4 linked regions of the Labrenzia sp. PHM005 genome follow. The protein of the gene in region 2 interacts with the protein of the main gene of each other region in a pairwise test. Links are inferred from orthologs where the notes say so. Each region holds a gene or a part of one and is shown on either strand. Other genes may lie near its edges.

What was found.
Region 1: the proteins of dnaE (region 2) and FJ695_RS23890 interact in binary tests that used the Escherichia coli proteins (3 or more experiments, as listed by UniProt). The link is inferred for Labrenzia sp. PHM005 from one-to-one orthologs.
Region 3: the proteins of dnaE (region 2) and dnaQ interact in binary tests that used the Escherichia coli proteins (3 or more experiments, as listed by UniProt). The link is inferred for Labrenzia sp. PHM005 from one-to-one orthologs.
Region 4: the proteins of dnaE (region 2) and FJ695_RS01945 interact in binary tests that used the Escherichia coli proteins (3 or more experiments, as listed by UniProt). The link is inferred for Labrenzia sp. PHM005 from one-to-one orthologs.

The regions. Positions count from the first base shown.
Region 1 is NZ_CP041191.1:5,267,402-5,271,943, reverse strand. The notes cover bases 686-3,672. They hold FJ695_RS23890 (aminotransferase), read left to right. Parts: upstream 686-1,583; coding sequence 1,584-2,762; downstream 2,763-3,672. Other genes in these bases: FJ695_RS23885 (asparaginase), read left to right, coding at 2,801-3,672; FJ695_RS23895 (transporter substrate-binding domain-containing protein), read left to right, coding at 828-1,454. Outside these bases: FJ695_RS23900 (SPFH domain-containing protein), read right to left, coding at 1-384; more of FJ695_RS23885, read left to right, coding at 3,673-3,835; FJ695_RS23880 (GNAT family N-acetyltransferase), read right to left, coding at 3,848-4,312; FJ695_RS23875 (dimethylarginine dimethylaminohydrolase family protein), read left to right, coding at 4,326-4,542. UniProt on the Escherichia coli protein: Shows aminotransferase activity with methionine and histidine as substrates, and to a lesser extent also with phenylalanine.
Region 2 is NZ_CP041191.1:3,598,877-3,604,516, reverse strand. The notes cover bases 517-4,601. They hold dnaE (DNA polymerase III subunit alpha), read right to left. Parts: upstream 4,212-4,601; coding sequence 717-4,211; downstream 517-716. Other genes in these bases: FJ695_RS16320 (ABC transporter substrate-binding protein), read left to right, coding at 517-619. Outside these bases: more of FJ695_RS16320, read left to right, coding at 1-516; FJ695_RS16310 (ABC transporter ATP-binding protein), read right to left, coding at 4,736-5,455; FJ695_RS16305 (lipoprotein-releasing ABC transporter permease subunit), read right to left, coding at 5,466-5,640. UniProt on the Escherichia coli protein: DNA polymerase III is a complex, multichain enzyme responsible for most of the replicative synthesis in bacteria. This DNA polymerase also exhibits 3' to 5' exonuclease activity. The alpha chain is the DNA polymerase catalytic subunit.
Region 3 is NZ_CP041191.1:947,508-951,857, reverse strand. The notes cover bases 595-3,389. They hold dnaQ (DNA polymerase III subunit epsilon), read left to right. Parts: upstream 595-1,529; coding sequence 1,530-2,249; downstream 2,250-3,389. Other genes in these bases: FJ695_RS04075 (D-glycerate dehydrogenase), read right to left, coding at 2,480-3,389; coaE (dephospho-CoA kinase), read left to right, coding at 831-1,418; FJ695_RS04090 (shikimate dehydrogenase), read left to right, coding at 595-834. Outside these bases: more of FJ695_RS04090, read left to right, coding at 1-594; more of FJ695_RS04075, read right to left, coding at 3,390-3,466; FJ695_RS04070 (SH3 domain-containing protein), read left to right, coding at 3,714-4,253; enoyl-ACP reductase FabI, read right to left, coding at 4,319-4,350. UniProt on the Escherichia coli protein: DNA polymerase III is a complex, multichain enzyme responsible for most of the replicative synthesis in bacteria. The epsilon subunit contain the editing function and is a proofreading 3'-5' exonuclease.
Region 4 is NZ_CP041191.1:386,352-390,871, reverse strand. The notes cover bases 908-3,872. They hold FJ695_RS01945 (DNA polymerase III subunit gamma/tau), read left to right. Parts: upstream 908-1,406; coding sequence 1,407-3,338; downstream 3,339-3,872. Other genes in these bases: FJ695_RS01940 (YbaB/EbfC family nucleoid-associated protein), read left to right, coding at 3,716-3,872; FJ695_RS01950 (hypothetical protein), read right to left, coding at 1,012-1,266; FJ695_RS01955 (hypothetical protein), read right to left, coding at 908-1,012. In the rest of the region: FJ695_RS01965 (LysE family translocator), read left to right, coding at 1-368; more of FJ695_RS01955, read right to left, coding at 608-907; more of FJ695_RS01940, read left to right, coding at 3,873-4,036; recombination mediator RecR, read left to right, coding at 4,281-4,520. UniProt on the Escherichia coli protein: Part of the beta sliding clamp loading complex, which hydrolyzes ATP to load the beta clamp onto primed DNA to form the DNA replication pre-initiation complex.

The sequences.
Region 1 (4,542 bases), 1.7 Mb from region 2 along the record:
CAGTTGGCCATAATAGCCTTCCGGAATGGTGACCACGTCCCATTCTTCGAAGTCGTAGAGTACCCGCACCAAGGGAATAAAATGAAATCCAGGCCCGAGGATCTGAGCTTGCGGCCCCTTTTCGCCTTCCAGTGCAAGAATCCTCCCTTCAGGTAGTTCCTTGAACGCGTAAATCCGCTTCAGGTGGCCAACACGGTCAGCGTCAACAAAAACAAAGGAAGACGACGCCAGCATGAAGGTGCCGATCAAGATCAGCACAATGCCCATGACTTTACTGCCTAAAATCCGGGATAGGCGTGAGCCACCTGATGCGGAGCTGCCACGGCGCAACAAGGCGCTGGCACCAATCAGGATAATCAAAAGGCCTATGACGACGCCAAGCATGATCCCTTAACTCCCCCGAAGCGCTTAACCAATGCAGTACCAAAATTCAAAAATGAACCGCGCCCAAAGGCACTCTAAGCAGGGATGTTAAACTAAAGTCTGAGAAAAACCAGAGCTTTGCGCCGTTTTGAAACGAGCGCAGTGCATTGCTGTGCAATTTATCTCCGTGCGCTCTGGATAATCACCATTTTTCTTAGCCGCTAACTGCCAAAGTGAGAAATGTTTTAAGCGCGGCAAAATGGATTCTGGAAAAAATGCGAGTACTTACGTAAGGTTAATTAACCTTGGATTGTAACTGGTGGCCTCTTTGCGTGAGGCGAGCCGGATCGAGCCATGGGTTTGTTATTCGAAATGACCCAAAAGAGTTTGATGTGATGGTTCTGAAGTTTGCTGCCCTAGCTCTTATGTATCTGGTTTGTTTCGGAGGAACGGCGGCTGCGAAAATGCAACTGCGATTTACAGCAGTCGACGGGATGCGCCACAACACACAGGCTCTTGAATTGTTGCAGAGAGCCTACAGCGTGCTCGGTATTAGTTTTTCAGTCGTTTACCTGACACCTCACCGGTCGATCCAGGAGGTTGAAAACGGCGCTGCAGATGGTGAATTGTTGCGCATTAAGCAGATCGGGGACCATTTTACTGAAATCATCCGCGTGAATGTTCCTGTCATTTCCCTTCCGATCTACGCGTACACCAATGATGAGGAGATGACCAACCTGACACTGGGTGAGATGAAGGACGTCCGGGTTGGTTATGTCGCTGGCGCCAAGTTTGCAGAAGAAATGACTGCGGATCTGCCGAATGTGACGACCGTTGAGACGCCCGAAGTCTTGTTTAATATGTTGCAAAGGCAACGTTTGGATATTGCAATAGCCGCCGAAAATCCCGGCGACCGCCTGCTAAAGGCCGCTGTTCACGGACCTATCTATAAGGGCGATAACCATTTGCGCTCGATCGATTTCTACCACTACCTGAATCGGCGGCACACCGCTTTGGTGCCGCGATTGGAACGAGCCTTGGCCGAAATTATTTATGGTGGTGCAAACGCTGAAGTCTATTTGGAAAGGTAACCCTTTCGAACAATAGTCGCCATAGACCAAGTGATTTGACTTACGATCGCGTACCGCAACAACGACGGCGCAAAAACACCTCGACGGTGATTGGATCCCGAAGTAAAACCAACAAAAATGGGAGATAGCATGAAGCCGACAAATCCGGTTTTCACCGGCATCCAGACGACTGTTTTTGAAACCATGTCGCGCTTGGCAATGGCGAATAACGCCATCAATCTGGGGCAGGGGTTTCCGGATGTCGATGGCCCGGAGGACATCCGGGAAATTGCGGCACAAGCGCTAATTGACGGACCCAACCAGTATCCGCCGATGCTCGGTCTTCCCGAGTTGCGTCAAGCGGTGGCCGAGGCCAATGAACGGTTTTATGGTCTTAAAATCGATCCTCAGTCCGAAGTTCTGGTGACCTCGGGTGCAACGGAAGCGTTGTCGGACTGTATCATGTCTCTTGTCTCTCCGGGCGACGAAGTTGTCCTGATCGAGCCCCTTTATGATTGCTATTTGCCTCTGGTGGAACGCGCTGGCGGTGTTCCCGTGCGGGTTCGGGTAACCCCGCCGCATTGGCACCTCGACGATGACGCGCTGGCAGCTGCATTTTCGAATAAGACCAAAGCCGTTCTCATCAACAATCCGATGAATCCGACGGCAAAGGTGTTTTCCGACGCTGAACTTGGGCGCATCGCGGATCTTTGCCGGCAGTATGACGCCTATGCCATTTGTGACGAGGTCTATGAGCATCTGGTTTTTGACGGCCGCAAACACCGACCACTAATGACCTTCGACGGCATGCGCGAACGGACGGTCCGTATCGGGTCTGCCGGCAAGACGTTTTCGCTGACAGGCTGGAAAGTTGGATATATCACCGGCCCGGCCGCGCTTTTGGACCCGATTGCAAAGGCGCATCAGTGGACCACGTTCACAACGCCGCCCAACCTGCAAAAGGCGGTCGCCTACGGCATTGCCAAGGATGACAGCTACTATGACGGGCTTGCGGGGGATTTGAGCCGCAAACGGGACCGGATGGCCAAAGGTCTTGAGGCGCTTGGCTTTGACGTTCTTCCTTGCGCGGCGACCTATTTCCTCACCTGTGGATTTTCCGGGCTTGGGCTTGGTGTGAGTGATGTTGAGGCCTGCGAAACCTTGGTCAAGCACGCCGGTGTGGCCGCGGTTCCCGTCTCTGCATTCTATGGGTCTGATGCGCCGACTGGTTTCATCCGCTTCTGCTTCTGCAAACAGGATACGGTGATTGATGAAGCGCTCGAGCGTCTGGACCGCTTTTTAACTGCGGCCCGGGCCGAATCCGCTTAAGTTTCAATTCAGTTCCAAATGAACGAGATGAGAGCTTCATGCCCAATCCTGCTTTGGTGGATGTGACCCGTGGCCAGCTGACCGAAAGCCTGCACCGCGGTACCGTCGCAATTGTCGATGCTTCCGGCAAATTGGTCTGCAGCATCGGCGATGTAGACGCCCGGGTATTTCCGCGTTCCGCGATCAAGGGATTGCAGGCAATTCCAATGGTGGAGTCGGGAGCTGCGGACGCGCTCGATTTGACCGATGCCGAGTTGTCGCTTGCCTGTTCATCGCACAACGGGGAAGAGGTGCATGCCAATTCGGCGCGGGTGATGCTGATGAAGGCGGGGCTCACAGAGAATGACCTGGAATGCGGTCCGCAATGGCCGAAGCGGATGGAAGATGCCGCCAAGCTTATTCTGGACAACGAAACGCCCTGTGGGCTTCACAACAATTGTTCAGGCAAACACGCTGGTTTTCTAGGGCTTGCCAGAGTGATGGGTGTCGAAACAAAGGGTTACATAGAGCCGAGCCACCCGGTACAGCTTGAAGTCAGGAGGGTCATCGAACAATTGACCGGTGACATCGTGTCGGAAGATGTTTGCGGAACAGATGGCTGTTCGATTCCAACTTATGCATCTCCCCTTGTCGGCTTTGCCCGCGCATTCGCTGCCTTTGGAACCGGAGAGGGGTTGGAACCCTTGCGCCAGGACGCGGCTCAGCGGATTTTCGATGCCTGTGTTAACGAGCCTTACATGGTTGCCGGAGCCGACCGGTTTTGTACCAAAGTCATGGAGGGCTTCCGCGGCCGGGTTTTCGTCAAAACGGGCGCCGAAGGTGTCTTCTGTGCCTCTGTGCCTGAGCTCGGGTTTGGCGTTGCCCTGAAATGCGATGACGGTGCGACGCGGGCCGCAGAAGTCATGATGGCGACTGTGCTGGAAGCGATGCTGGACTTTGATGAGGAGGAAGCAAAGCTGCTGGATACTTTGGTCAATCCACCGGTCCTCACCCGCAGGGGCACAGAGGCAGGCCATATCCGCCCGCGCGCTGAGTTTTTGAATTCTCTGAAAACAACCCTTCTCACAAGCTAGGCTTGTCCTCAGTTATGAGATCGTGCCTTTAAGCCTCTTGGTCATCAGAACCTTGTTGCCTTTGCGCTCGGTTTCCGACCAGCCCAGATGCGTATAAAGGGCAACATTTTCCGGCATGCCGACATGGGTTGCGAGCCGAAATTCGCTTGCTCCATCTCGGCGGGCAAGTTCTTCGGCGGTGTGGATCAGCAGGCGCGCGATCCCGCGCCCATGATACTCAGGGTCAACCGCGATATTGACCAGATGTGCATGGTTGCCCTGAAGCGCGAGTATCACACAGCCGGCGAGGGAGGTGTTGTTCTCAGCAACAAACACGACCTTCTCAGAAATCTCCTTTTCTACCCCTGCGGAAACATCTGGAAGATCGTTCAAGCGCTCTTTTACCGGTGAATAGGCGCGGTCAATGCACTGTTTGATAGCATTTGCATCTTGCAAATTGGCGCGGCGAATGGCTGGTTTATCGCTTGTGGTTTTCATTGGAGTTCCAAAAATGCCGGCACGCGCTGGACTGTCTTATCGTTTCACTCATGCCATCACCCGCATGCCCGCCGACAGCGTGGCCGACGGTATCCGTGCGGTCGATACCGGCGATCCCAGTGGTGCAGCATTCCGAGCTGAACATGAGCTTTACGTGAAGGCGTTACAAGAGGCCGGCCTGACCGTTGACGTTCTGCCGCAGCTGGAAACTTATCCGGACAGCTGTTTTG
Region 2 (5,640 bases):
CAACCGCGCTCAGCTGGACATGACATTTGAAGAGATGCCATGGGCGCGCTGTAAGGAACTGGTCGAAAGGGGCAATTATGAAGCGGCCGTCGATGGCGACGCGGGAATCGCGAACATCATCCAAAACGCCTTGATGCCTGTTCCTTGGGTCCAATCCCTTTGGACAAACGGAACCGTCCCAAAAAACACATTTGACAACATCAATGCCCTTGCCGGCAAATCGGTCGGTTACGTCCAAGGTTATGGCTATCCGCAGGAATTTCTCGATCACCCGGAAATCAATTCATTTGCAGTCGCCAATGACACAGAAGGCTTGCGTATGCTGGCCGCCAACCGGTTTGACTTTTTTTTCGGCGACCTCGTCAACAATCGACAGCTACAGCAAAAGAACAAATTTGATGTTCAGCCTGTACATCCGCCGATCATGATCACCTTCCTAGACCTGACTTTTCACAAATCTCAACGCGAAGCCCAAGCAAAATATTCCAAGGCACTCGCATCGATGTTAGAAGACGGCACGATCGATACAATTTACCGAACATATCTCGGACTCAGCTATCAGGACCTGCTTCTACGCAGAGCCGAAATCCTGGCTGGCAAAGAAACCCCCCTTAACTGAATGCACTGTAACTGCCGCAAACCGCATCCGGCCCCGGACAGCCCACTACCGAGTGGCTAGCTGGCTAGTCAAACAATTTGCATTGCGCTGCACTGGATCACGCAACCTGAACATCCGTTACACCTGGAACGGCTTTCAACGCACCCGCAATCTCTGGCGAGAGGCGGAACCGGCCGGGAAGTTTTACTTCGACTTCTCGGGCACCGTTTTCCAGAAGCACAATCACAGTCACATCGCCCTCTCCGCGCATGGTCAGCTGTTTGGCAAGACTGGCGATCGGCCGCTCGTCGCGAACAAAGACCCGCATGCTTTTTTGTAAGCGCGCAGCAACCTTGTCGATCGGGTCAACCTGTTCGATGATCAGGGACGGTTCGTCGTCGCGCAAGTCGGCAGCAACCAGCACGACAACGGACCGGCCGGATTGCAGCACATCGCGGAATTGTTCCAGCTTTTCGCGGAAAAGCAGGGCTTCATATTGGCCGGTTGCATCGGAGAGCCGCGCAATGCCCATTCGCGTACCGGATTTTGTCTTGCGCTCCTGCATGGATATGACGGTTCCTGCAAGCCGTCCGGCGGACGCGCCTTTTTTCACCGCTTCAGAAAACTGGGCCCAAGGCTGCGCCCGCATTTTTTCCAGGACAGAGGCGTATTCGTCGATCGGGTGGGCGGAGAGATAAAAACCAATGGCCGAATGCTCCCGCTGGAGTTTTTCTTCCGACGTCCAGCCATGGACCTCATCCAGCTGCAAGGGTTCCTCGCTGTCAGAACCGCCGAACAGTTCGTCCTGGCCGAGTGTTTTGTTTTCTTCCGTGCGCTGCGCGAGGCCCATCACCCGGTCGAGCCCTTCAAAGACCCGGGCCCGGCTTGGTTCCAGCTCATCAAAGGCGCCCGCGGCAACCAGGTTTTCCAGCGTCCGTTTGTTGAGCGCTTTGGGGCTGATGCGGCGGGCAAAATCGCCCAGGCTCTGGAACGGTTTGTCGCCGCGGACCTCTACGATGTGTTCCACGGCCTGTTCGCCGACACCTTTCACAGCCCCCATCGCATAAAGGATCTTGCCATCGGACACATCAAAATAGACCTGCGAACGGTTGATGGATGGCGGCACCACCTCAATGCCCATGCGCCGGGCTTCCTGGCGGAAATCACCAAGTTTTTCCGTGTTGCCCATATCGAGTGTCATGGACGCAGCCATGAATTCAACCGGATGGTTCGCCTTCAGCCAGGCCGTATGATAGGAGACCAGCGCATAGGCGGCCGCATGGGATTTGTTGAAGCCGTAGTTGGCGAATTTCGCCACCAGATCGAAGATCGTGCCGGCCTGGGTCTTGTTGATGCCCCGCTCCACGGCACCGTCGACAAAGCGCGCCCGCTGAACCTCCATTTCGGCGGCAATCTTCTTACCCATGGCGCGGCGCAGAAGATCCGCTTCGCCGAGCGAATACCCGGACAAAACCTGGGCGATCTGCATCACCTGCTCCTGGTAGACGATGATGCCATTCGTCTCCATCAGGATCGGTTCCAGGAGCGGATGCAGGCAGTCCGGCTCCTGTTCGCCGTGTTTGACCGCGTTATAGACCGGGATGTTTTCCATCGGCCCCGGGCGGTAGAGCGCCACCAGCGCAATAATGTCCTCAAAGCGGTCCGGTTTCATGCCGGCAACGGCCCGGCGCATGCCCTGACTTTCCAGCTGGAACACGCCGAAAGTCTCGCCGCGGGTTAGAAGATCGTAGGATTTTTTATCGTCAATCGGCAGACCGGCGACATCAACGGTGATGCCGCGCCGTTCGATCAATTTGACCGCCGTGTCGATCACCGTCAGGGTTTTCAGGCCCAGAAAGTCGAATTTCACCAGGCCCGCATCTTCAACCATTTTCATGTTGAACTGGGCAACCGGCATATCGGAGCGTGGATCGCGGTAGAGCGGAACCAACTGTTCCAGCGGCCGGTCGCCAATCACCACACCGGCTGCGTGGGTCGAGGCGTGCCGGTAAAGGCCTTCGAGCTTCTGCGCCATGCCCAAAAGCCTGTCAACGATCTCTTCTTCCTTGGCCGCTTCCCGGAGGCGCGGTTCGTCTTCGATCGCCTGGCCAAGCGTCACCGGATTGGCAGGGTTCGCCGGCACCAATTTGCACAGCCGATCGACCTGTCCATAAGGCATTTGCAGCACCCGGCCGACATCCCGCAGAACCGCGCGCGCCTGCAAGGACCCGAAAGTGATGATCTGGGCAACCTGCTGACGGCCGTACTTCTCCTGAACGTATCTGATCACCTCCTCCCGCCGCGACTGGCAGAAGTCGATGTCAAAGTCCGGCATGGAGACACGTTCGGGATTCAAGAACCGTTCGAACAGCAGAGAAAACCGCATCGGGTCCAGATCGGTGATCGTCAAGGACCAGGCCACCAGCGAGCCCGCGCCCGACCCACGGCCCGGGCCAACCGGAATGTCTTGGTTTTTGGCCCATTTGATGAAATCGGCAACGATCAGGAAGTAGCCCGGAAACTTCATCCGCTCGATGATGCCGGTCTCATAATCGAGCCGTTCCCAATAATCCTTTTCTTCCAGTCCCGGCGCCAGGCCATGAGCATCAAGACGGGCCTGCAAGCCTTCGCGCGCCTGGCGTTTCAGTTCTTCCGATTCGGCGCGTTCGGCTTCTTCTGGGTCCGCATCCGCACCGGCAAACCGCGGTAGAATCGGTGCGCGCCGCATCGGTCGGAAAGAACAGCGTTTGGCAATCTCGACCGTGGAGGCAAGCGCCTCGGGAAGATCGGAAAAGAGCGCGCACATTTCCGCCCTTGTCTTGAAATAGTGCTCCGGGGTCAGGCGACGACGATCACTTTCAATGATGACTCGGCCTTCGGAAATGCAGATCAGCGCATCATGGGCTTCATAGTCTTCACGTTTGGGAAAAAACGCCTCATTGGTGGCAACCAGCGGCAGATCCATGGCGTAGGCAAGATCGAGGAAGGCCTCCTCGGTTTTCTTTTCGCTGTCCATGCCATGGCGCTGAATTTCAACATAACAACGACCGGGGAATCCCTCTTTCAGCGTCTTTAGGCGGCTCTCGGCCAGTTCCTTGCGCCCGGCCAGAAGTGCCGCCCCGACAGCCCCGAGACTGCCGCCGGTCAGGACTATGACATCTTCAGCCTTAGACAAGAGATAGCTGAGGGTGACATGCGGGCGCAGGCCTGTTTCCGTATCCAGAAACGCACGCGAGGTCAGCTCCATCAAGTTGCCATAGCCCGTTTCGGTCATGGCAATCAGAACAAGGTCGGCGAGCGCCGGTTCACCGCGCCGGCCGCTGTCCAGACCGTCGTCGAAAAAGACGGACAGCTGACAAGCGGTTAGCGGCTGGATGCCTGCGCCCCAGGCCTTGGCCGAAAACTCCTGGGCGCCAAAAAGATTGTTGGTGTCGGCAATCGCCAGCGCCGGCTGGTCGTCGGCCTTGGCCAGATCCAAAAGCTTCTTGATCGGCAGCGCGCCTTCTAGAAGCGACAGTGCCGAATGAACCCGCAGATGCACATAACCGGGCCCATTACCCGCCTGCGTGGATGGGTGAACAACTGCGTCTAGAGCGCTGTTTGAATCAGTCATGGCGGCACCTTCAAAGGCCTAGGCGAATCTTCGCTCTTAGTGAAACGCTTGCATCGCGTTCCGTCCAGCCGCCAGCGCGGTTGTCACCGCTGTTCTTTAATCAGCCGCAAACGCCTTGACCAGAGCACGCCTGCTCAGACCTCTGCTTTTCCAGCTGTGAATTGATCTGCCACACTAAAATATGCGGCTTTGGAACACTGTCCGTCAGACCAGCGGCCCGCCGGACAGGACAAAAATCAGGCACCGATCAGCCCGCGGACAGGATCACATCGCCCCAGACCGCCAGGGTCACGCCAAAAGAAACCAGGGATGCAAGAGCAGCACAGTCACGCGCGAAATAGAACATCACACTCTCCAAACTTTCTTTCGATACGCTAAACATGTTCCATTTATGTTCTTTTTGCAAGCCCTTTTTGTTCTCCTTGATCTGAATTGTATAAGACCCGCAGAAATCTTTGCGTTTTTGCTTTGTTCCTACCGACCAAGGCGTCCACAAGGGACCCCGACTCGAGATGAAAAACCGGTTATCTGAGCGGCTGGACCAGTCCGGCGGACAAGGTGATCGCCCGGTCCATACGGCCGGCAAGCTCCAAATTGTGCGTGGCAAATATGGTGGCCACACCAGAAGCCCGCACCAGAGCCGACAGAGCATCAAAGACGTAATTGGCCGTCTTCGGATCCAGGTTCCCGGTCGGCTCATCAAGCAGCAGGATGCGCGGGGCATTGGCAACGGCCCGGGCGACCGCAACACGCTGCTGCTCGCCGCCGGAGAGTTCTGATGGCCGGTGGCTGCCGCGGTCGGCAAGGCGCATATAAGAAAGCAGCTCATCGGCGCGTTCGGCGGCAACTTTTTTGGAAAGGCCGCGGATCATCTGCGGCATCATGATGTTCTCCTGCGCGGTAAACTCCGGCAGGAGGTGATGAAACTGATAAACAAAGCCGATGTCGTTGCGCCGGATGGCCGTGCGTTCATCGTCGGAAAGATCGGTGCAATTGACATCGCCTAAAAACACATCGCCCGCGTCCGGTTGTTCCAAGAGCCCGGCAATATGCAGCAAGGTTGATTTGCCGGTACCGGACGGCGCAACCAGCGCGACCATCTCACCAGCTTCAATGCGCAAGTTGGCACCATTCAGAACATGGAGTTTCTGATCGCCCTCGTCATAGGCGCGTTCAATGCCAGCCAGTTCAATTGCCGCGGGTTTCAGGCGGGGTGCCTGGCGCGGATCAACAACTTGGTTCATCTCACCGCTCCTATTCGTATCTCAGGGCTTCGACCGGATCGAGCCGGGCGGCCCGCCAGGCGGGGTAGAGTGTTGCCAGAAGAGACAGAACCAGCGCCATAACCAGCACCGTGAGCGTTTCCCCGCTGTCGATTTCCGCGGGCAGTTTCGACAGGAAATAAAGTGTCGGGTCAAACAATTGCGTC
Region 3 (4,350 bases), 2.7 Mb from region 2 along the record:
AGAAAAGCAGCCATCACCGGATTTCCGGTCGATCAATCCCGCTCACCACTGGTTCATGGCTATTGGCTGAAGAAACACGGCCTTGACGGCGCGTATGGCCGGGTCGCCGTGCCGCCGGAGGAAGCGAAAACCTTTTTCAATGACTTTAAAACATCCGGCCTGGTTGGGGCCAATGTGACGGTCCCGCACAAAGAAGTGGCATTCGCGGCGTGTGATCATCTGGACGAAGCAGCAAAGGCGATGGGCGCGGCTAATACACTCTGGCTCGATGAAACCGGAGCTTTATGCGGCGCCAATACTGATGGTCTGGGGTTTTTGGGAAACCTCGATCAACTTGCCCCTGGATGGGATTCTGAAAGCAGAACGGCAGTGGTTTTGGGAGCTGGCGGTGCCGCCCGTGCGATCATCTGGGCGTTGTTATCCCGTGGAATCACAGCCGTGCATATCGTCAACCGGACCTTTGAAAAGGCCAAGGTTCTTGAAGATCAATTTGGTTCAAAAACGAAAGCACATCCTTGGGATAAACTGGGGACACTTCTGGAAGACGCGGATCTTCTTGTAAACACGACAGCTCTCGGAATGGCGGGCAAAGCGCCTTTGGAGATCAATCTCGATCCGCTGCCGAAATCAGCTCTTGTGACAGATATCGTCTATGTGCCTCTCGAAACCGATTTATTGAAACAGGCAGCCAGCCGCGGCAACCCGACAGTTGATGGCCTTGGCATGTTGCTCCATCAGGCTGTGCCTGGGTTTGAATGCTGGTTTGGCGTCCGGCCTGAAGTTGACGATGGCTTAAGGGCCTTGGTGCTGGAAGACTTGGGAGTTAAGGTGTGATCATACTTGGCCTCACCGGCTCAATCGGCATGGGCAAATCGACAACGGCCAAAATGTTCTCCGAATGCGGAGTGCCTGTCCACGATTCTGATGCCACCGTGCATGCACTTTATTCCGGCCGCGCTGCACCGCTGATTGAAGCCGCCTTCCCGGGCACGGTCGTTGATGGTGTCGTCGATCGATCTCTGCTCTCGCCGCATGTGCTGGGAAAACCGGACGCAATGAAACGGCTTGAAAAAATCGTTCACCCGCTGGTTCGCGAAGAAGAAATCAAATTCCTGGATAAGGCGCGTGCCAAAGGCCACGCTGTTGTTGTTCTAGACATTCCTTTGTTGTTCGAAACGAACGGTGACGAACGCGTAGCCAGATCTGTCGTCGTGACCGCGGATCCGGACGTTCAAAGAGAGCGGGTGCTGGCCCGGCCCGGCATGACCGAAGAACGTTTCAATGCGATCTTGGCCAAGCAAATGCCGGATGCAGAAAAACGCCGCAGGGCGGATTTTCTAATCGACACCGGATTGGGAATGGAGTCCGCCCGCCGGTCCGTCGAAACCATTTTGAAAGCTGTCACTGACATCGGCTGATAAGTTGGTGTTTTGACCGGAAATCGCTGAAGACCGGGGAAAACCCTTAGCTGATCTTGCGGAACTGCCATGGGCTTGCGCAGATGGGATGAGAGGCACATAGGCGGCAAAATGCGTGAAATATCTTTCGATACGGAAACCACGGGTCTGAATCCGCGGACCGGTGACCGGCTGGTTGAGATCGGCGGTGTGGAACTGATCAATCACGTTCCGACCGGAAACGTCTATCATGTCTATATTAACCCCCAGCGGGATATGCCGGAAGAAGCCTTCCGGGTCCACGGTCTTTCAGCAGAGTTCTTGTCCGACAAACCGCTGTTTGAGCAAGTTGCCGATGAATTTCTGGAATTCGTCGGCGATGGGACGCTGGTGATCCACAATGCAGCCTTCGATATGGGCTTCATAAACTTTGAGCTGGAACGCTGCGGCCGGCGGAGTATTCCAAATACCCAGGTGATCGACACTCTGGAAATAGCCCGCCGCAAACACCCCACTGGCCCTAACTCCCTTGACGCGCTCTGCTCGCGGTATGGAATCGACAACTCCAAGCGCGTCAAACACGGCGCATTGCTCGACGCGGAAATTCTCGCCGAAGTCTATTTGGAGATGATCGGCGGCAAACAGCGGGCCTTGATCCTCGATCCGGATGAAGAAGACGTCTTGTCAGCAAGTGCTGAAGGCGCCAGTGAACCCGGAGAACTCGGGTCCTTCAACGCCCGGCCACGTCCGGCGCCGTTGGCAGCTCTTTTGAAGGGTGATGAATTTGCTGCCCATCAAGCCTTCATCGAAGGCATGGGCGACAGCGCGCTTTGGAAGAAATACGGCGGTTGAGTATTGCTGCCTTGTTGTCGTCCTGGCCGACCAAAGGGAGATCCAAGATCTACTCCCATACCCGTTTGCATAAAGAATTTGTAATACCTTTCAAAGCTCTGCAAACGAGTGGGTACCGGTTCGCGCTTCGCTTGACCGGCATAATTTCAGAGTAAATGACGCAAGTCTCAAACAAAAAACCCCGGCGCTGGGCCGGGGTCGGAACTTGCAGTCACTGAATTGCCGGAGCCTCACAGCATCGACGGCAAGACGCGGTCCGGCGGGCGGTGGCCGTCCATGAAGGTCTTGATGTTGATGATGACTTTTTCGCCCATCTCGATCCGGCCTTCAATTGTGGCTGAACCCATGTGCGGCAGCAGGACAACATTATCGAGTTTCACGAGCTTTGGATTGACCGCCGGCTCGTGCTCGAACACGTCAAGACCTGCACCTGCCAGCTCACCGGCTTCCAGCATACGGATCAAGGCGTTTTCATCGATGACTTCGCCGCGGGCAGTGTTGACCACATAGGCGTCCTGCTTGAGCAGCTTTAGGCGCCGTGCGGACAAAAGATGGAACGTGCCTGGCGTGTGCGGGCAGTGCACAGACACCACATCCATGCGGGCCAGCATCTGATCGAGACTTTCCCAATAAGTAGCTTCGAGTTCTTCTTCGATCTCTGCAGGAACACGGCGGCGGTTGTGATAGTGGATCGACATGCCGAAGGCTTTGGCGCGCCGGGCGACCGCCTGACCGATCCGTCCCATGCCGATGATGCCAAGGCGTTTGCCCCAGATCCGGTGACCCAGCATCCATGTTGGGGACCAGCCAGCCCAGTCGCCGCTTTCCAGCGCGTGGATCCCAGCAGACAGGCGCCGCGGCACGGCCAGCATCAGCGCCATGGTCATGTCGGCGGTGTCTTCGGTCAAAACACCTGGGGTGTTGGTGACATTGATGCCCCGGTTGTTGGCCGTCACCACATCGATGTTGTCGACACCATTACCGAAGTTGGCGATCAGCTTGAGATTTTCACCAGCCTGCGACAGGACCGAGGAATCGATCCGGTCTGTCACCGTCGGGACCAGCACATCCGCTGTTCTGACGGCTTCGACCAGCTCGGCCTGACTAAAGGGCCTGTCATTTTCATTGAGGCGCGTTTCAAAAAGTTCGCGCATCCGGGTTTCGACCACATCCGGAAGTTTCCGGGTCACAACGACGACAGGCTTCTTTTTCGCCATACTTAACTGCCTTTCGGGCTACGTTGAGGAATCCTTAACCCCAACGGATTCACCTTGACGCTGCGCGAGGCGCAAGCGGATGACACCACTCCCTTTTCCATAACAGATGATCCGTCAGAAACAAGGGAGATGGCGTAATCCTCAGCCAAACAGATGAGCTGAATTCGCCGAGCTGGTTTTCGCGTTCACTTTTCTGTAGAGGTGTGCCTTAAACAGATGCCCGATAACAATTGGACTTACCGATAATATGGCCCGTTCAATCCCGACCGCGTACTCATTGCTTTTCCTGGGGCTGGTAGTTTTTGGTGCGACAATTTTTCAGTCGCAAGCCTTCGCGCAGGGCACGACGACAGGTGCCTCCGGGCTTCCGGTTCCCCGGTTCGTCAGTCTGAAATCGGATCGGGTCAATGTCCGGCTCGGCCCATCGCGCGAACATGACATTGCCTGGACGTTCGTTCAGTCGGGCCTTCCGGTGGAAATCATCCAGGAATTTGAAAACTGGCGCCGGATCCGCGATTGGGAAGGCAAACAAGGCTGGGTGTTCCACTCACTCCTGTCCGGCCGGCGGACCGCTTTGGTCACCCCTTGGGAAAAGGACAACCGGACGCCGCTTCGGGTTCGGTCCAAATCCGATGCGGACATTGTAGCGGAATTGGAGCCGTTTGTTCTGGCAACCGTCGGCGAATGCGCTGGCGGCTGGTGCCGGGTCAGCGGTGAAGAGTTCAACGGTTGGCTCGATCAGACGAGGTTGTTCGGTGTCTATCCAGACGAACTGATCGAGGATTGATCACAATCGAGCAATAAAAAAGGCGGCCAATCGGCCGCCTTTGTTGTTTCTAGGCAAGTTCCAAATCAATCCGCGCTGGTTTCTTGCGCTTTCAGCT
Region 4 (4,520 bases), 3.2 Mb from region 2 along the record:
AGGCGCTGAGATCCGCATTCTCCAAAAATGTCCTGGCAACAAAAGTGGCCCCGGCCCGGCGCAAAAGAACCTTAGTTAAGGCCTTTGGCGAAGGCTTTCTAACCAATGCGCTCAATCCGAAAGTCTCCATGTTTTATCTGGCGGCGTTTCCGCAGTTCATTCCGGCTGCAGAGGGCGCGCTTGCCGGGGCAACGCTGCTCGTGGTCATTCATTCGGCCATCAACGCTCTGTGGTTTGGCGCCATGATCCTGCTGTTGTCCCGGGTGTCGGAAGCTGCACAAAAGCCGACGTTCCAACGGTGGCTCAAAGGTATCACCGGCGCGGTTTTCATGGGATTTGGGCTGAAACTGGCGACTTTGCGTCCTTAAACGGTTCGGCTGCATTGGCAAAGATGCCGGTGTTTTTGTGCCGAAGTTTCACCGGTGAAGAAAAACCGGCTTTTACCTCTTGCCAAACACCCGGTGTGTTCTGATATAAGGCGCTCGGGAGGTTGGTGGTGGACGAGCCACTCGCCAACCGGGTCAGGTCCGGAAGGAAGCAGCCCTAACGAGCCTCGGCACGGGTCGCCGTGCCAGCCTCCCACCCTTTCCTACGTCGAGTTTATGCGCTAATTGATCGCAGTGGTCGAGTTCTGATCAGGCATTAAGAAACTGGTGCGCGCGTCGTTGCTCTTAAGCCGATCAGCCGTGTACCAGCGCGCCAGAAGGTCTCCGGACAATAGATCCTCGTTGTCGTTCAAAAAAGCCGTGATGTCTTGATAGTCCTTGGCTCGCATGCGCTCGGCGATGATGCTCAAGAACGCCAGTGTGATTGTTGTGTTCATCTTTTGAGGAACGCCTGCTTTTTCTGTCAGGGCCTTGAGACTCTCCACGTAACATTTTGCGGCAGTCAGGAAATCGTATTTCAGCAGCAACTCATGGGCGACCGTGACATGATCGGTATGGCTGAACTCCGCAGGCTCTAAAGTTCCGGCCTCAAAAGAGGCTGTCAGCTCTCTCGGACTTCGATGCATCAGTCAGCTTCCTTTTCCAGCAATCTGTGACTGTCACTTGCGGTCAGTTCCAAATCGTAGACTTGTTTCAAAATTTTGATTTTTTCCAACGTGTTATCGGAAAATGGCGCTTTGTTTTCAAAGCAGTGAAGGGCCATCCCCTCGAGCAGATCGCCGAGGGAGATGTCCAGATGTTCGGCAAGGCCTTTAAGGACTTTCACAATCCGCTTTTCCATGCGGACACCGGTTTGAATGCGTTCAATCTGTTTGCTCATAATGTTATATTGGTACCAAGGTACCTATTTGTCAATTGCTGACGTTAGAAATGGGCATGAAGCGGAATTGCCGCCCGCCTTTCACAGAAAACAGATAAAAGCCTGTCCACCTTTTGGAAAAAATCGTTATGGTGCGGCTCATGGATGAGACTGGCTTTCCGCAAGACGATAATGAGACCGGCCTGGAATTGACGGGTGGCACTGGAACGGCACCAGGCGCGGCCGAAGGCGGTGCCTACAGGGTGCTGGCCCGCAAATACCGCCCGAAGACCTTCGAGGATCTGGTTGGCCAGGAGCCGATGGTGCAAACGCTGGAGAACGCGTTTGATACCGGACGGATCGCACAGGCCTGGATGCTGACCGGGGTGCGCGGGGTCGGCAAGACCACAACAGCCCGGATCCTGGCGCGCGGCCTGAACTATGAAGTGCCCGGCGAGGCGGATAAACCGACGGTCAAGCTGACCCAGGAAGGCTCGCACTGTAAGGCCATCATGGAAGGCCGCCATGTCGATGTTATCGAGATGGATGCGGCCTCGCACACCGGCATCAACGATATCCGCGAGATCATCGATGCGGCCCGCTACCGCCCGGCAACGGCGCGGTATAAGGTTTACATCATCGATGAGGTCCACATGCTCTCCAACGCAGCCTTCAACGGGCTGTTGAAGACGCTCGAAGAGCCGCCTGAGCATGTGAAGTTCATCTTCGCGACCACCGAAATCCGCAAAGTCCCGATCACCGTACTGTCGCGTTGCCAGCGCTTTGATCTGCGCCGCATCGAGCAGTCTAAACTGATCGGCTTGCTGCGCCGGATTTCTGACGCCGAAGGCATTCAAATCTCCGATGAAGCCCTGATGCTGATCGCACGGGCGGGCGAGGGTTCGGCTCGCGACTCTCTGTCCTTGCTCGATCAGGCGATGGCTCATGGCAGCGGCGCGATTGACGCAAATGATCTGCGCCAAATGCTCGGTCTTGCCGACCGCGCCCGGGTGATAGACCTCTTCGGCCATATCATGGCCGGGCGGATCGAAGACGCGCTGGGCGAACTCCAAGCTCAGTATGATATCGGTGCCGATCCTGCGATCGTGTTGACGGATCTTGCCGACTTCACCCACCTTGTGACCCGGATGAAGGTGGCCCCGAAATCCGCCGACGAGGCCTCGGTGACAGAAGCGGAGCGCGCGCGCGGCCAGGAGTTTGCGGAAAAGATTTCCGTGCGGCTGCTATCCCGCGCTTGGCAGATCCTTCTGAAAGGTGTTCAAGAAGTGCAAGCCGCTTCCAAGCCATTGTCTGCGGCTGATATGGTTCTGGTGCGACTGGCCTATGCTGCCGATCTGCCGGATCCGGGCGAGTTGATGGCGCAGATCCAAAACGGACAAATGCCGGTTTCTGGTGGTGCGCCAGCAGGTGGATCTACAGGAGCGCCCGCAGGTCCTGCCGGAGGCGGCGGCCAGGCGATGGCCGTTGGTGCTCCCTCCATGCCGCACGGCAGCCCTCGGGGAGGGCCAGTGATGCAAGCTACTGCCCGGCCGCAGTTGTCGGCGATCCAGGGTGGCGCTCCGCAGACAGCACCTCAACAACAATCGGCACCACAGGCCGAACAGGCACCGCAGCAATCTGCCTACAATCTGAAAAACCTGCATGACTGTGTCGCACTGGCGTCTGAAAAGCGCGACATTCCGATGAAGGTTGCCATCCAGCGGCAAATGCGGCTGGTGAAGTTCGAGCCCGGCAAGATCGAGATTCAACCGACCGAGGATGCACCGGCCGATATTGCCGGGGAATTCGGACGCAAGCTGACGGAATGGACCGGACAGCGTTGGTTCGTTGTCGTCTCGCGCACGCAAGGGCGTCCGACGATTTATGAAGAGCAGGAAGCCAACCAGCAGCAGCTTTTGTCAGACGCCAAATCCCACCCGACGGTGGCCGCATTGCTGGCACAGTTTCCGGGCGCCAAAGTGATCGATGTCAAGGTACAGGCCTCCGAAGAGGACGAAGTTGCGATGGCCGATCCGCTGGTCAACGATCCCTTGCTCAACGAAGCGCTGGGCACGGATGACGATGACGACTAACACCGCCGCAACCAAAGGCCGGACGCCGTGAGCGATAAAAAAATAAAAAACAACATCATTATGTTTTTCGTGGCTGGGGCCGTTTGCCTGCTGTCCATGTTGTTCGTCTCAAAGGCGGATATGGATGAATATGTGAAACTGGTGACTGTCGTCTCCCTGGTTTGCGCTTTTTTCTTCATTGGATTGTATTTCGCGGGCCGGATTTTCTACCTGTGTTTTAAAAAACAATGAGCCTATGGCCCGAATTCAAAGGGCTTCAAGCCAGCGCCGCTCCAGATTGGTGTTTTGGGGTGGCAATTCCGCTATTGTTCTTCTAAACGCAGGTCCCAGATAAGAAGCGCCGCAGGTGGCGCAGCAGACTTTTAAGGAGAGATCCAATGGACTTCCTCAAGATGATGAAGCAGGCCAAGGAAATGCAGGAGCAGATGGGCTCTCTGCAGGGCCAGATTGAAGACATTGAGGCAGAAGGTTCTTCTGGCGCCGGTCTGGTTAGCGTCCGCCTCAATGGCAAGGGCGAGCTGAAAAGTCTCACCATTGATCCGTCGTTGATGAAAGAGGGCGAAGGCGAGATCCTTGAAGACCTGATCATTGCCGCGCACACCGATGGCCGGGTGAAAATCGATCAGGCGATCCAGGAAAAAACCCAGGAAATGATGGGCGGCCTCGGCCTTCCGGCTGGCATGAAACTGCCATTTTAAGTTTTCTGGTTCGAGGTTAGGATAGACCAACGGGCGTCTTAGTCTCGATGTCATCCCGGCCCTGAGCCGGGATCCACTCGCGTTCCCACTTGTTGCAGAGGTAGAGTTTCCTATCAGTCTCTCTGCAAATGATTGGATCCCCGCTCAAGGCGGGGATGACGTCAGAGTTGGATATGACTGATAGCGTCGATGCACACTATCCCCCAGAGCTTTCATCGAACATACAAGTGCACAGTGAGAAAACATGGCGCAGAAGCAGGTTGCGGGACCGGAAATTGAACGGTTGATCCAGTTGCTGGCCAAGCTGCCGGGTTTGGGTCCACGCTCCGCCCGCCGCGCTGCGCTGCATCTGATCAAGAAAAAAGACCAGCTTCTGGTGCCGCTGTCAGAGGCCATGGGCATTGCCGTGCGCGACATCGGCATCTGTTCGACCTGCGGCACGGTCGATACGTCCGACCCTTGCACCATCTGTTCCGACGAAAAA